Linked DNA regions of Granulosicoccus antarcticus IMCC3135. The protein of the gene in region 1 interacts with the protein of each later gene in a pairwise test. Links are inferred from orthologs where the notes say so. Each region holds a gene or a part of one and is shown on either strand. Other genes may lie near its edges. The genes, in order: pheT and secD.

Region 1 (6,686 bases):
ATTGCACGAATCAATGCTGCTGCTCGTGCTAACGACATTACGTACAGCCGCCTGATGCAGGGTCTGAAGATTGCCGGTATCGAAGTAGATCGAAAGATGCTGGCTGCTTTGGCTTTTTCTGACGATGCAGCATTTGTAGCGATTGTCGATAAAGCAAAAGCCGCCTTGCCTGCAGTCAATCTGCCTGCCTGAGATAGCTCAGGTTGCCCTGACTACGCAGTAATGTAGTCAGGGTGGTTGTAAGCCTGGCTTTATCGACCGGGGGAATGCCGACTTAGTGCGGTATTCCCCTTTTTTGTGGCGACTTGCAAGAGCCGCTTTCCCAATCCAACGACGACACGGGATGAATCAACCAATGTCACTGGACCTAGATAGCTTGATAACCGAGGCTGACCATATGGTCGGCGATGCAGCGTCCCTGGAGGCACTGGAGGCGGTACGCGTCGAGCTGCTTGGCAAGAAGGGCAGGCTGACTGGCGTGCTCAAATCAATCGGCGCACTGCCTGTTGAGGAAAAACCTGCTGCAGGGCAGGCGGTCAACAAAGCCAAGCAGGCTGTTCAGGCGTTGATAGATGCGCGTCGCTTTGTTCTTGACGATGCAGCGCTGGCAGAAAAGCTGGCGGCTGACGCACTGGATATCACGCTGCCGGGCAGCGGATCGTTGTCTGGGGGATTGCATCCGGTTACGCTGACAATTGAACGCGTATCGGCACTTTTTGGCCAGTTGGGATTTGAGTCCGCCATCGGGCCTGAAGTTGAAGATGATTATCATAACTTTGAGGCACTGAACATACCGGCTCATCATCCGGCGCGGGCCATGCACGATACTTTCTACTTTGACGTCAACCGACTGCTGCGCACGCATACATCGTCTGTGCAAATCCGCTATATGAAGTCGGTGGAGCCGCCACTTCGTGTCATAGCGCCAGGGCGGGTTTATCGCTGTGATTCGGATATGACGCATTCTCCGATGTTTCACCAGGTTGAAGGTCTGCTGGTTGATCGAGATATTGCATTGACCGATCTGATGGGTCATCTGGAAGCCTTTCTGACCTTGTTCTTCGATCAGGACGATTGTGAAATTCGTTTTCGACCTTCCTATTTTCCTTTCACGGAGCCATCGGCAGAAGTGGATATCAGGATCAACAAGGGTCCATGGATTGAAGTGCTGGGTTCTGGAATCGTGCATCCATCAGTGTTTCGCTCAGTGGGTATCGATACAGAGGAATTCACCGGTTATGCCTTTGGTATCGGTGTTGAGCGACTTGCCATGCTCAGGTATGGCGTTACTGATCTGCGGCAGTTCTTCGAGAACGATCTGCGCTTTCTTTCCCAGTTCCATTAAGCGAGAAATCACATGAAATTCAGTGAGAAATGGCTGCGAGAGTGGGTCAACCCACCTGTTGATACACAGGGTCTGGGTGAGCAGCTCACTTTCATGGGTCTGGAAGTCGATGAAATCGTATCGGCTGCGCCTGACTTCAAGGGGGTGGTAGTTGCCCGCATCGTGAATATTCAACAGCATCCGGATGCCGATCGATTGCGCGTCTGTGAAGTTGATTGCGGTGCGGAAGAGTTGATTCAAGTGATCTGTGGTGCGCCTAATGCGCGTGCAGGTCTGACCACCGCGCTGGCACAGGTTGGTGGCAGAATGCCTGATGGGACAAAACTGAAAAAAGCCAAACTACGTGGGCAGGTCTCCATGGGGATGTTGTGTTCGGCGGCCGAGCTGGGTTTGTCGGAAGAGCGCGACGGAATCATGGAGTTGCCCGATGATGCGGTTACCGGTACTGATCTTGTTGCCTACCTGGAGCTGGACGACTCCATCATTGATATCGACCTGACCCCGGATCGTGGTGATTGTCTGAGTATTCGCGGTATCGCTCGGGATCTGTGTGCGCGGAACGATCTGGCGCTGCAAGTGCGGGAAATCAATGAAACGCCGGTGGAAGTGGATGATCAGCACTCTGTCGTTGTGGATGGGCAAAGTGCTTGTGTGCGTTTCACTGGCCGCATGCTTACCCAGCTGACGCCCGGATGTGCCACTCCTGGTTGGATGATCGAACGCTTGCGCCGTGCCGGTGTGCGCGCCATCAGTCCTGCCGTGGATATCACCAACTATGTCATGCAAGAGCTGGGTCAGCCCATGCATGCCTTTGATGCTGACAAATTGCAGGGAGGCATCCAGGTGCGACTCGCACGAGCGGGTGAGCGACTGGTGTTGCTCGATGGTCGGGATGTAGCGCTGGATGAGGATACAACGATCATTGCTGATGATCGTGGTCCGATTGGTATCGCTGGCATCATGGGGGGAGAATCAACGTCGGTAGACGAGAAAACCACGCGTATCTTTTTTGAAAGTGCGCTGTTTTTGCCTGAGATCATTGCCGGCAAGCCACGTCGTTACGCCAGTCATACAGAGTCTGCGCATCGGTTCGAGCGAGGTGTGGACCCTGCTGGTCAGCGCGAGGCTCTGGAATATGCCACGGGGCTGATGCGTGCCATCGCCGGTGGTCAGGCCGGTCCGATCACGGATTGGCAGGATGATGCGCGCATGCCAGCTCGTCTGGATGTGCTGGTGCGCCGAGCACGTTTGCAGAGGGTGCTGGGTATCAATCCCGAGGTTGCCACTGTTTCGATGATTTTCACGCGTCTGGGTATTCGCAATGAAACGACGGCGGACGGTTGGCAGGTATCTGCCCCCAGCTACCGTTATGACCTGGCTATCGAGGAGGACTATATTGAAGAGGTCGCCCGTATTCTTGGTTATGACTCGCTGCCAAGAACCTCGCCCACTTATCGACCTGTTTTGCGTGCAGTGCCCGAAAGCGCAGTGTCACCGATGGCAACCAAACGCTTGCTGGTGAATCGTGGCTATCAGGAAGTGGTCACTTACAGTTTTGTTGAAGCCGCCCGGCAGGAGCTCTTGCGCCCTGATTTGAAAGCACTGCCCTTGGCTAATCCCATTTCATCCGAGCTGGGCGTCATGCGTACCACGCTTGTGGGTGGTCTGGTGTCAACAATGCAGCGCAATTTGTCGCGGCAGATCAGTTCGATGTCATTATTTGAAACGGGTTTGCGTTTTTTGTCCAACAATGAGGGGGCATCGACTGCGGGGCTGGACGCCTATTTGTCCGCAGATCATGGTGCGGATCTGCAAAGCGATACCGGTGTTCAGCAACAAAACATGATCGCGGGACTGGTGGTTGGACGACTGTCTGCCGAAAACTGGAACGCAACGGTAAGGGAGGCAGACTTCTACTCGATCAAGGCGGATCTTGAGGCAATGTTCTCTCAGGCTAACGGGGTCAGTATTGCCTACGTGCCTACTGATCTGGCCATGTTGCATCCAGGTCAGCGCGCCGGTATGGAAGTTAACGGTGTGCTGGTAGGTTATGTGGGGGCGTTGAATCCGGCATTGCAGCAGTCACTCGATCTGAGCGTTATGCCCGTGGTTTTCGAGTTGTCTCTGCATGCACTGTCTCTGGCAAGTGTGCCGAAGGCGAAGCCGATGTCCAAATTTCCACAAGTTCGCCGTGATCTGGCGCTGCTAGTGGACGAGTCGGTCACTTGCCAGTCCATCATCGAAGTTATTCGTGAACAGGCGCCCGCTATACTGCAAGACGTCAGAGTCTTCGATGTCTACCAGGGGGAGAAGGTGGCGGAAGGTAAGAAAAGCATGGCCTTAGGCTTGATTCTACAAGGATTTTCGCGCACTCTAGAAGACGCGGAAGTGGAGCAGGTGGTCGCCAAGATCGTCGCTGCACTTGAGATCGCACACGGGGCGATTCTAAGGGTATGAGATGGCGCTAACAAAGGCAGCAATGGCAGAGATGTTGTTCGATGAACTTGGACTCAACAAGCGTGAGGCCAAGGAGTTCGTCGAGCACTTCTTTGAAGAGGTCAGGGTAGCGCTGGAAAGCGGTTACGACGTCAAATTGTCGGGTTTCGGCAATTTTGTCTTGCGTAATAAAAGCCAACGGCCAGGACGTAACCCCAAGACAGGTGAGGAGATACCTATCTCTGCCCGACGAGTGGTTACGTTCCGACCTGGGCAAAAACTGAAGGCACGCGTAGAAGCTTATGCTGGAAATCAGTAACAATAACGAACTCCCGACCATACCCAACAAGCGCTACTTCACCATTGGTGAGGTCAGCGACTTGTGTATGGTCAAGCCGCACGTGCTGCGCTACTGGGAGCAGGAGTTCCCGGGGCTGGAGCCGGTCAAGCGCCGTGGTAATCGTCGCTATTATCAACGACACGATGTGATGTTGATTCGTCAGATACGTAGCCTGCTGTATCAGGATGGCTACACTATTGGTGGTGCTCGTCAGCATCTGGCGGGTGATCTGGTCAAGGATGATAATACTCAATCACAGCAGATGATCAGACAGCTACGTTCCGAGTTGGAAGATCTGCTACGAATTTTGAGAACTGGTTAGGTTTTCAGTAGGCTTGCGGAAAAAATAATTCTCAATGTCGTGAATATTTCATGCAGAGCTCACAAATAAGTCTTCGTATGCGTTAGAATTCGTGGCTCTGGCGGGGCGTGGCGCAGCCTGGTAGCGCACCACAATGGGGTTGTGGGGGTCGGAGGTTCGAATCCTCTCGCCCCGACCAGTCTTCAGGAGTCAAAAAGTCTGCCGATTACCTTGGGTAGTCAGGTGTCAATGGAGTCCAACATGCACGCAGACGATCTGCGCATGGCCGTTAGTAAAATAGTCGATATTCTCAACAAGTCCGAAATCCGGGCGGTAGTTGATCAATACCGATCGGCCAAGGGTGACCAGCGTACAGCAGCAGCGGCGCGTTTGGGCCATGCTGGTGCTCTCATACTGGATCGCTTTGATGCCATGTCGGCGTCAGAAAGGCGGGTTGTCAATTGCCTGCATCTTGAATCCCTGGGTTCTACTGATTACTGGCAAAATTTGCTGAGTAACGTAGACGACCCACGTCAACAACAAGCTGAAATTGTCCGACTGGCAAGTCGTGTGATGTTTGCCAGTAGTCATCTGCCTGCAATGGTTTCGTTGCTCGGTACTGTCAAGGATGATTCCGCACGCGCCGAGGCGCTGGAATCAGGCGAAGGTCGTCTGCATATCCGCCTGACCGACGCAGGTGAGCGGGCATCTGACCCAGATCGTATTGCACGTGCTATCGACGGCATCGACATGCTGTACTCGGCTTGCGCCAGTATTGCTCGCAAGCCGGCTATGGATCTTCGTCTGGACAGCATCGGTAGCAAGCGCAAGAAAGATCGCGAGCTGCAGTTCACGGGCGAAAAAGACAGTGTTGCTGCGGTCTTTGCAGTTATCGATTCGATCCCTGCCGCTCTGGCTGATATCGACTCCGATCAGGATATTGATCTTGACGTTGTGGTTCAGTCTCTGCCAATTTTCGATGACCTCAATACGCTGGCATCGTTGGGTAATTTTTCAAACAAAGATCTCAAGGACATCAGCGATACCATGCACCAAGGTGCGCTGTTGTCACTGGAAAGCGGTGCCATTTTGATGGAGCCGGTCAAGAGCACGCCAGCGCCAGCCACAACGGCCGCTGCAGTGCCTGAGAAAATGGTAGTGCCTGAGAAGGTGGTGCCGGTTGTTGCAGCTGAAGTGCCTGTCCAGGTTCAGCAGCCGCACAGCGAGTTGGCTGATGAGCGGCCTGTAGTGTCTGAGGCCGAACCTCAAGCCGAAGTAGAGCGCGATGAGCACTATGATCGTTATCTGCGTGAGCGCGAAGCCATGCTGCGCCAACCTGCCGTTGAAGGTGTGAATGGCCAGTCGGTTCCCGGCTTGAATCCATCGCAGGCCGATTCGGCGCGTACTGACGATCAAGTTCGCCGTGATGCCGTGGATGAACTGCTCAAATCATTGAATCAGACGCGTAGCTCCTGAGTTGCTGAATCTGGGGTGTTGTCGAGAGCTGGTCTAATGCCAGCTCCGCCAGCTTCAATATCTTGTTTCCTGTGAATAATCTCTCGTTAAAAACCACAAGAAATTCTGGGGCAGGTTCTCAGAGTTGTTCCTGAGCAACAAAGCGAATGCAGAAGCCATCCGTGCCGTGTCTTCTGAGTTGTGTGATGTGTTCAGTCGCTCCTATAATCTAAATTATCCGTTAGATTGGGAGTGACGCTTTTCAGGGACATATTGCGAGTACCTGATGGCGTTAATCATATTCTCTTGGCAGCATGTCTGGTAACACCTATTGTCTCGTGCTCTTCAGATGAATCGATTGGTTGAGCCGAGCTTGAATCTGGTGATCCCCGCCGATGATGGTCTCATGCAAATCAAGTTGGTTAGTGATGCCGAGGCAAGCGATGACACAACACCGCTGCTTCGCTCCTCACTCCGAATGTCCCCCGGCGGCAAACTGCAAGCCAGAGTCCGCACTATCAAGTGGCTCATGAACGTACGTCGGTACTAGTACCGCTGAAGGTACGTTCTCTTGTCATACCTACTCTGGTAGCTTGTGGGTTCATTCTAAAAAGTGGTGGCTAGTTTGTTCATGCAAAAATTCCATGGAAAATTGCTGCTTGCTGCAGGTGTCCTGTTTGCTGCACAGGTTGTCAATGCGGCGCCTACAGTCGTGGGTAATATCATTTCCTGGCCGGATGATGGCTGGTATCAGGTGCAATCCCCCTATGGTGCAATAATCTACTGTAATGGCGGAAGTTCGTGTGAGG
Region 2 (6,457 bases), 220 kb from region 1 along the record:
GGTCGTGATACGCAATCAGCAGATTGTCCTCACTGTGAGGCGAGGGTTGTGGGGCGACAAGATGACCTCTTCGAGTTGGAGGCCGTTGATAACAGCAATGATGTATTAACTCGCTTTATCGAGGCGCAGGGCGAAATTCCACTGCCTCCCTATATTGAACGCGCACCAGATGCCGCTGACGATGAGCGGTACCAGACCGTATTTGCCAAATCTCCCGGTGCCGTTGCAGCGCCCACGGCAGGTCTGCATTTTGACGAAGATCTACTGCAGGCCTTGTCCGCTGCCGGTATTACCCACAGTTTTATTACACTGCATGTCGGCGCAGGTACATTTCAACCCGTGCGGGTCGAGAATCCAGCCGAGCATGTCATGCATGCCGAGCGCGTTACGGTGGATGCTGCAACCGTGGCAGAGATTCAGGCGGCTAAGGCGAGGGGCGGGCGCATTGTTGCGGTGGGAACCACCTCGGTGCGTGCGCTGGAGGCTGCAGCTGCTGAAACAGGAGTGCTGGCACCATTCAATGGTGAAACTCGATTGTTCCTGGTTCCGGGAGCGAAGTTTTACGTCGTGGACGCCATGGTGACTAATTTTCATCTGCCGGAATCAACGCTGTTGATGCTGGTAGCCAGTTTTACGGGGCTGGATACCATCATGCAGGCCTATCGGATGGCGGTGCTTGAGCGTTATCGGTTTTTCAGTTACGGCGACGCCATGCTGGTGTGGCCCAAGATTTCGTAGAGCAATCAGCTCGGAGTGCGTACGTGAATTTCAGTTTTGATTTGTTGGGAACCGACGGCAATGCTCGACGTGGGCGTCTGCACTTTGATCGTGGCACGGTTGAAACACCAGCCTTCATGCCGGTGGGTACCTACGGTACGGTCAAATCGGTTACTCCGGAAGAGATTCGCAGTGTTGGTGCTGAAATAATCCTCGGCAACACCTTTCATTTGTGGCTGCGCCCCGGCACCGATATCATTAAATTGCACGGTGATTTGCATGATTTCATGCATTGGTCTGGCCCGATTCTGACGGATTCCGGTGGTTTTCAGGTGTTCAGCCTAGCCAAGCTTCGCAAGATCGATGAGTCAGGTGTCCGTTTCCGTTCGCCTATTGATGGCTCTGAGGTGTTTCTGAGCCCGGAAGAGTCCATGCGTATCCAGACCGATCTGGGATCCGATATCGTCATGGCATTTGATGAATGCACACCTTATCCGGCCACGCACGATCAGGCTGCGACATCCATGGAGCTGTCCATGCGCTGGGCGCGACGTTGCAAGGATGCTTTTGCCGAGTTGGAGAATCCCAATGCCCTGTTCGGTATTGTGCAGGGAGGCATGTACGAAGATCTGCGCAAGCAGTCCTGTGATGCGCTGGTCGAGCTGGATTTTCCAGGATATGCCGTCGGCGGTCTGGCGGTTGGTGAAGAAAAATCGATACGCGATTCCGTGCTGGACACCACGTTGCCGCACCTTCCAGCTAATCGGCCACGTTATCTGATGGGAGTCGGTAAGCCGGAAGATATCGTGGCCTCTGTCATCAGGGGGATCGACATGTTCGACTGTGTCTTACCTACCCGTAACGCGCGCAACGACTATATCTATACGCACAAGGGTGATCTGCGATTGCGCAATGCGCGTTTTCGAACCGATACACAGCCGATAGACTCTGATTGCAGCTGCTATACCTGTCAGAACTACTCCCGCGCCTACCTTTATCATTTATCCAAGTGCAGCGAAATTCTGGGTTCACGTCTGAACACTATCCATAACCTGCATTATTATCAGCAGCTGATGCAAAACATTCGGCAAGCGCTGGATGCTGGTCAGATGGATCAGTTCACACGGGAATTCGAAATTCAACGGGCCACTGGGGCCTGATCCTGACGGTTGTGCCCTACGTGCAGCCTCGAGGCGCAGGAAACCTCGGGAAGAGCGCGTGGTCTATGGCATAATTGCGCGTTACATTCCGCCTCCACTCCAAGAGTTACAGACATGGATTTTTTTATCAGTAATGCATATGCCCAGGGCGCCGGTACAGGTGGCTCACTTATGGGTATTCTTCCGCTGCTGCTTATGCTGCCGGTATTCTATTTCCTGATGATTCGACCGCAGCAAAAGCGGATGAAGGAACATAAGTCCATGGTCGGAGCCTTGAAAAAGGGCGATGAAGTCGTTACCAATGGTGGACTGGGCGGTACCGTCACTAAAGTGGGCGATGCTTACCTTTCACTTCGAGTTTCAGAAGGTGTTGAAGTCAACGTTCAGAAGGCTGCTGTTGCTGCCTTGTTGCCATCAGGCACTCTGAAAAACATCTAATTCGGCCCCATCTAGTCAACCAAGACACTTCAGCATGACCAATACCAATCCGCTCTGGAAGACGTTGCTGCTTGCAGCCGTTTTGCTTATTGGCGTGCTGTTCGCGCTGCCCAACTTGTTCGGCAGCGATCCTGCTGTTCAGATCTCGGCGCGTTCCGCCGAGCTGACAGCAAATGATGTCGCCAAGTTCAACAAGATACTGGCAGATTCCGGTTTCACGGATGCAGAAATCCGGGAAGATGACGGTCGTTATCTGGCTCTTTTCACCAGCGAAGATGAGCAGCTTCGCGCTCGGGATGCGCTGGCTGCAGAGCTGGATCCCAATAGCTATATTACGGCACTGAATCTGGTTGATGCCAGTCCAGCCTGGTTGCGCAATATTGCCCAGCCCATGTTTCTCGGTCTTGATTTACGCGGTGGTGTGCACTTTCTCATGGAAGTGGACATGGAAGCGGCGATTGCTTCAGCAGAGGAACGCTTCATACCTGCGTGGAAGCGTGAGGTGCGTGAGGCCAAGATTCGCGGTACTTCGATCCAGCATTCAAAAGGTGAGTTGAGCGCGCGTTTCAAGGATGTCGCAGAGCGAGACCGGATGCTGGATGTCTTCAGGGAAGAGGCTCAGGATCTCGAATTTCAGACATCTGAAGAAGGTGAGTTTGCCTATATCACCGCCAAATTGTCTGAAATTGCCATACAGGAAGAGCAGCGTAGTGCTCTTCAGCAGAACATCGTCACGTTGCGTAACAGGATCAATGAGCTGGGTGTTTCCGAGCCAGTTATCCAGCAACAGGGCCTCGAGCGTATTGTGGTGCAGTTGCCGGGCGTTCAGGACACAGCACGAGCCAAGGAAATTCTCGGTGCTACCGCCACTCTGGAATATCGACTGGTCTCCACCCGATCCGATGCACGTCCCTACAAGCGTCGTGAAGATGGTTCCACCATCATGCTCGATCGGGACATCATTGTTACCGGCGACCAGATCAAGGGTGCTTCCTCAGGCATCGATCAGCAAACCGGTACCGCTGCTGTTTTCGTTAATCTGGATAATGCCGGCGCACGACGCATGCAGGAAGTCACACAAGAGAACGTGGGCAACCTGATGGCGGTGGTCTATATCGAAAACCGGATTGACAATATTCAGGTCAATGGCGAGACCGTCAAGAAAGTTACCAAGGTCGAAGAAGTCATCAATGCGGCGACTATCCGCGATGTGCTCAGTCATCGATTCCAGACGACAGGTCTGGGTGCTCAGGAAGCGGCGGATCTGGCGTTGCTGCTACGCGCAGGTGCGTTGAAAGCACCCGTACAGATTGTCGAAGAACGGACAGTGGGTCCAAGCCTGGGTAAGGACAATATCCGTCAGGGCTTCATGTCGGCGGTTGTTGGTCTGGCTATCGTCGTGGTTTTCATGGCTGTCTATTATCGTGTTTTCGGCATCATTGCCGGCTTGGCACTGGTCACCAATGTCGTCTTGATTATTGCAGTGCTCGGTGCCCTGACAGCAACCTTGACGTTGCCGGGTATTGCCGGAATTGTTTTGACTGTCGGTATGGCGGTCGATGCAAACGTGCTGATTTTTGAAAGGATACGAGAAGAACTCAAGTCGGGGACCGCGGTACAGACAGCCATTTCTGCTGGTTATGATAAAGCCTTCTCGACTATCGCTGATGCCAACGTCACGACGCTGATTGCAGCGGTGGTGTTGTTCAGTCTGGGTACTGGCCCCATCAAGGGTTTTGCGGTCACCTTGTGCATAGGTATTCTGACCTCGATGTTCACAGCCATTTTCGGCACTCGAGTCATCGTCAATACCTTGTACGGTGGGCGTCGACTGAACACTTTACCTATCTGATTGCCCGTCAATACCTTTCATGCAACCTGCCGCTTTTGCTTCGTCAGGTTGCTCACCTAGTTTCATTGTTCATTACCGCGTGTAGTGACGTTCGGGATATTCATCGATGCGTAGTCTGATTCGCGATACCAATTTCGATTTCATGGGCCGGTATCGACTCGCTGTGATCGTGTCTGGTGTGATGCTGGCCATAGCGATTCTGGCCATCGCCATTCGGGGGATGAGCCTGGGAGTCGATTTCACGGGTGGTTACACCATCGAGGTGGGTTACGAGCAAGCGCCTGATTTGAACCAGATTCGCGCCGCTCTGGTGGATGCCGAATTTCCAGACACTCAAGTGCAAACCTTCGGTAGCAGCACGGAAGTGCTGATTCGCATGGCGCCCACTGAAGGGGCAAATAGCGCAACGGTAAGTGGTGAGGTACTGAAGGTACTGACCGAATCCAGTGATTCAGAAGTAGCCATGCGGCGTGTAGAGTTCGTTGGGCCTCAGGTGGGTGAGGAGTTGCGTGAAAAGGGTGGGCTGGCCGTGCTATCGGCATTGTTTGGCATCATTCTGTATATCTGGTTTCGCTTTGAGAAGAAATTCGCAGTGGGCTCTGTACTGGCGCTGATCCATGACGTCATCATCACGGTCGGATTTTTTGCCTTGTTCCAGATCGAATTTGATCTGACGATATTGGCGGCATTGCTGGCGGTGGTCGGCTATTCATTGAATGACACGATCGTGGTATTTGACCGGATTCGAGAGAATTTTCTGGCCATGCGAACCGGCACACCTGCCCAGGTCATGAACGATTCCATCAATCAGACCTTGTCACGAACCATCATTACCTCTGGCACCACCATGATGGTTCTGGTCGCGCTGTTCCTGCTAGGCGGTCAGATTATCAGTGGCTTTGCACTGGCGTTGATCATCGGAATATTTGTTGGTACCTATTCATCCATCTTTGTGGCGAGCGCAACGGTATTGCACATGGGAATTACCAAAGAAGATCTGATGCCGGTTGAAAAAGAAGGCGCTGATCTGGATGCAATGCCCTGAATAGGTGTTTCCCGGGGTAGTTTGGCCCCCGACCACCTTTGGTGGGGTGGGTCAACTACTCAATAGGATTGACAAGCCGCTTCTGAGATGAGGAAGGGTGGGTCCTGTGTAGCGGACCTGCATTGATTGATGGAGAGTCTGAAAATCTCGGCTTGGTGCCAATCCAGTGCATGATTGTGCGATTAACTTGCTGTATGAAATGCAAGAACCCCGACTTGATTGGATAAGGAGGCGGCGTTGTACGCACAGTAGGGGCTCAGAACTGTCTAATACGGGCGCGCGCGCGCTCCTGTCGCGTCTGCACGAGGCGAGCGCAGTGCGTATATAACGCAACTGCGCCCGACGCGGTGCTTCCGCCGATCTGCCTTGCCTAAACGGGTTTGCGGGCAGGCAAGTTCCGGCGTGCGGCTGATAGAGGCTTCATGACTTCGAGCATCTGGTGATGAATCTTGGGTGAAGCTGCTATCACTTCGCCCTTGTCCATCCAGTCGTCACCGCCGTCAAAATCGTTGAGCAGGCCACCGGCCTCTCTGACGATAAGGCCACCAGCGGCCATATCCCAACTTTGCAGACCGGTCAGCCAGCAGCCATCGATACGTCCAGCTGCGACGTAGGCAAGGTCAAGAGCGGCCGAACCGAGACGGCGAACACCGCCAGCGCGTTCAGTGTAGTGGCGGGTCGTTCTCTGGAAAAAGTCCAGATCCTGACCGTCACGATAAGGAAAACCGCAGCTGAGCAAGGCGTTTTCCAGATGGTTGGTGGTGCCTACTCGCAATCGTTTGCTGTCCAGAAAGGCGCCTTCGCCTTTGCCTGCAGTGAACAGTTCCTGCCGCATGGGGTCGTAGACGACAGCCTGAAACAAACGGTTCTTCTGCATCAGTGCAATGGAGACACTGAAGTGCGGTAAGCCGTGGATGAAGTTGGTTGTACCATCGAGAGGATCGATGATCCAACGATATTCGGCGGTCTCATCACCTATCAGGCCGCTTTCTTCGCACAGAAACGCATGATCCGGGTAGGAACGCTGTAGCGTATTGACGATTTCAGTTTCGGCCTTGCGATCAATTTCGGTGACGAAATCATTTCGCTGTTTCTTCTCAATGGTCTTGGGATCGAAACGGTCTACATTTTGTGTGATGACTTTTCCGGCTGCGCGGGCAGCGCGGATGCCGATGTTGAGCATCGGGTGCATGTCTGGATTCGCTTGTCTGGGCTAGGTCTCATAGTGTAGTGCCAAATGACCTC

What was found.
Region 2: the proteins of pheT (region 1) and secD interact in binary tests that used the Escherichia coli proteins (3 or more experiments, as listed by UniProt). The link is inferred for Granulosicoccus antarcticus IMCC3135 from one-to-one orthologs.

What each region holds. Positions count from the first base shown.
Region 1 is NZ_CP018632.1:5,610,021-5,616,706, reverse strand. Bases 988-4,079 are described here. They hold pheT (phenylalanine--tRNA ligase subunit beta), read left to right. Parts: upstream 988-1,357; coding sequence 1,358-3,802; downstream 3,803-4,079. Other genes in these bases: IMCC3135_RS24355 (integration host factor subunit alpha), read left to right, coding at 3,804-4,079; pheS (phenylalanine--tRNA ligase subunit alpha), read left to right, coding at 988-1,345. In the rest of the region: rplT (50S ribosomal protein L20), read left to right, coding at 1-192; more of pheS, read left to right, coding at 356-987; more of IMCC3135_RS24355, read left to right, coding at 4,080-4,100; IMCC3135_RS24350 (MerR family transcriptional regulator), read left to right, coding at 4,084-4,443; IMCC3135_RS24340 (hypothetical protein), read left to right, coding at 4,684-5,898; IMCC3135_RS24335 (hypothetical protein), read left to right, coding at 6,227-6,427; IMCC3135_RS24330 (hypothetical protein), read left to right, coding at 6,509-6,686.
Region 2 is NZ_CP018632.1:5,828,686-5,835,142, reverse strand. The notes cover bases 1,896-4,758. They hold secD (protein translocase subunit SecD), read left to right. Parts: upstream 1,896-2,349; coding sequence 2,350-4,167; downstream 4,168-4,758. Other genes in these bases: secF (protein translocase subunit SecF), read left to right, coding at 4,274-4,758; yajC (preprotein translocase subunit YajC), read left to right, coding at 1,992-2,315. In the rest of the region: tRNA preQ1(34) S-adenosylmethionine ribosyltransferase-isomerase QueA, read left to right, coding at 1-738; tRNA guanosine(34) transglycosylase Tgt, read left to right, coding at 762-1,877; more of secF, read left to right, coding at 4,759-5,212; IMCC3135_RS25360 (inositol monophosphatase family protein), read right to left, coding at 5,583-6,404. UniProt on the Escherichia coli protein: Part of the Sec protein translocase complex. Interacts with the SecYEG preprotein conducting channel. SecDF uses the proton motive force (PMF) to complete protein translocation after the ATP-dependent function of SecA.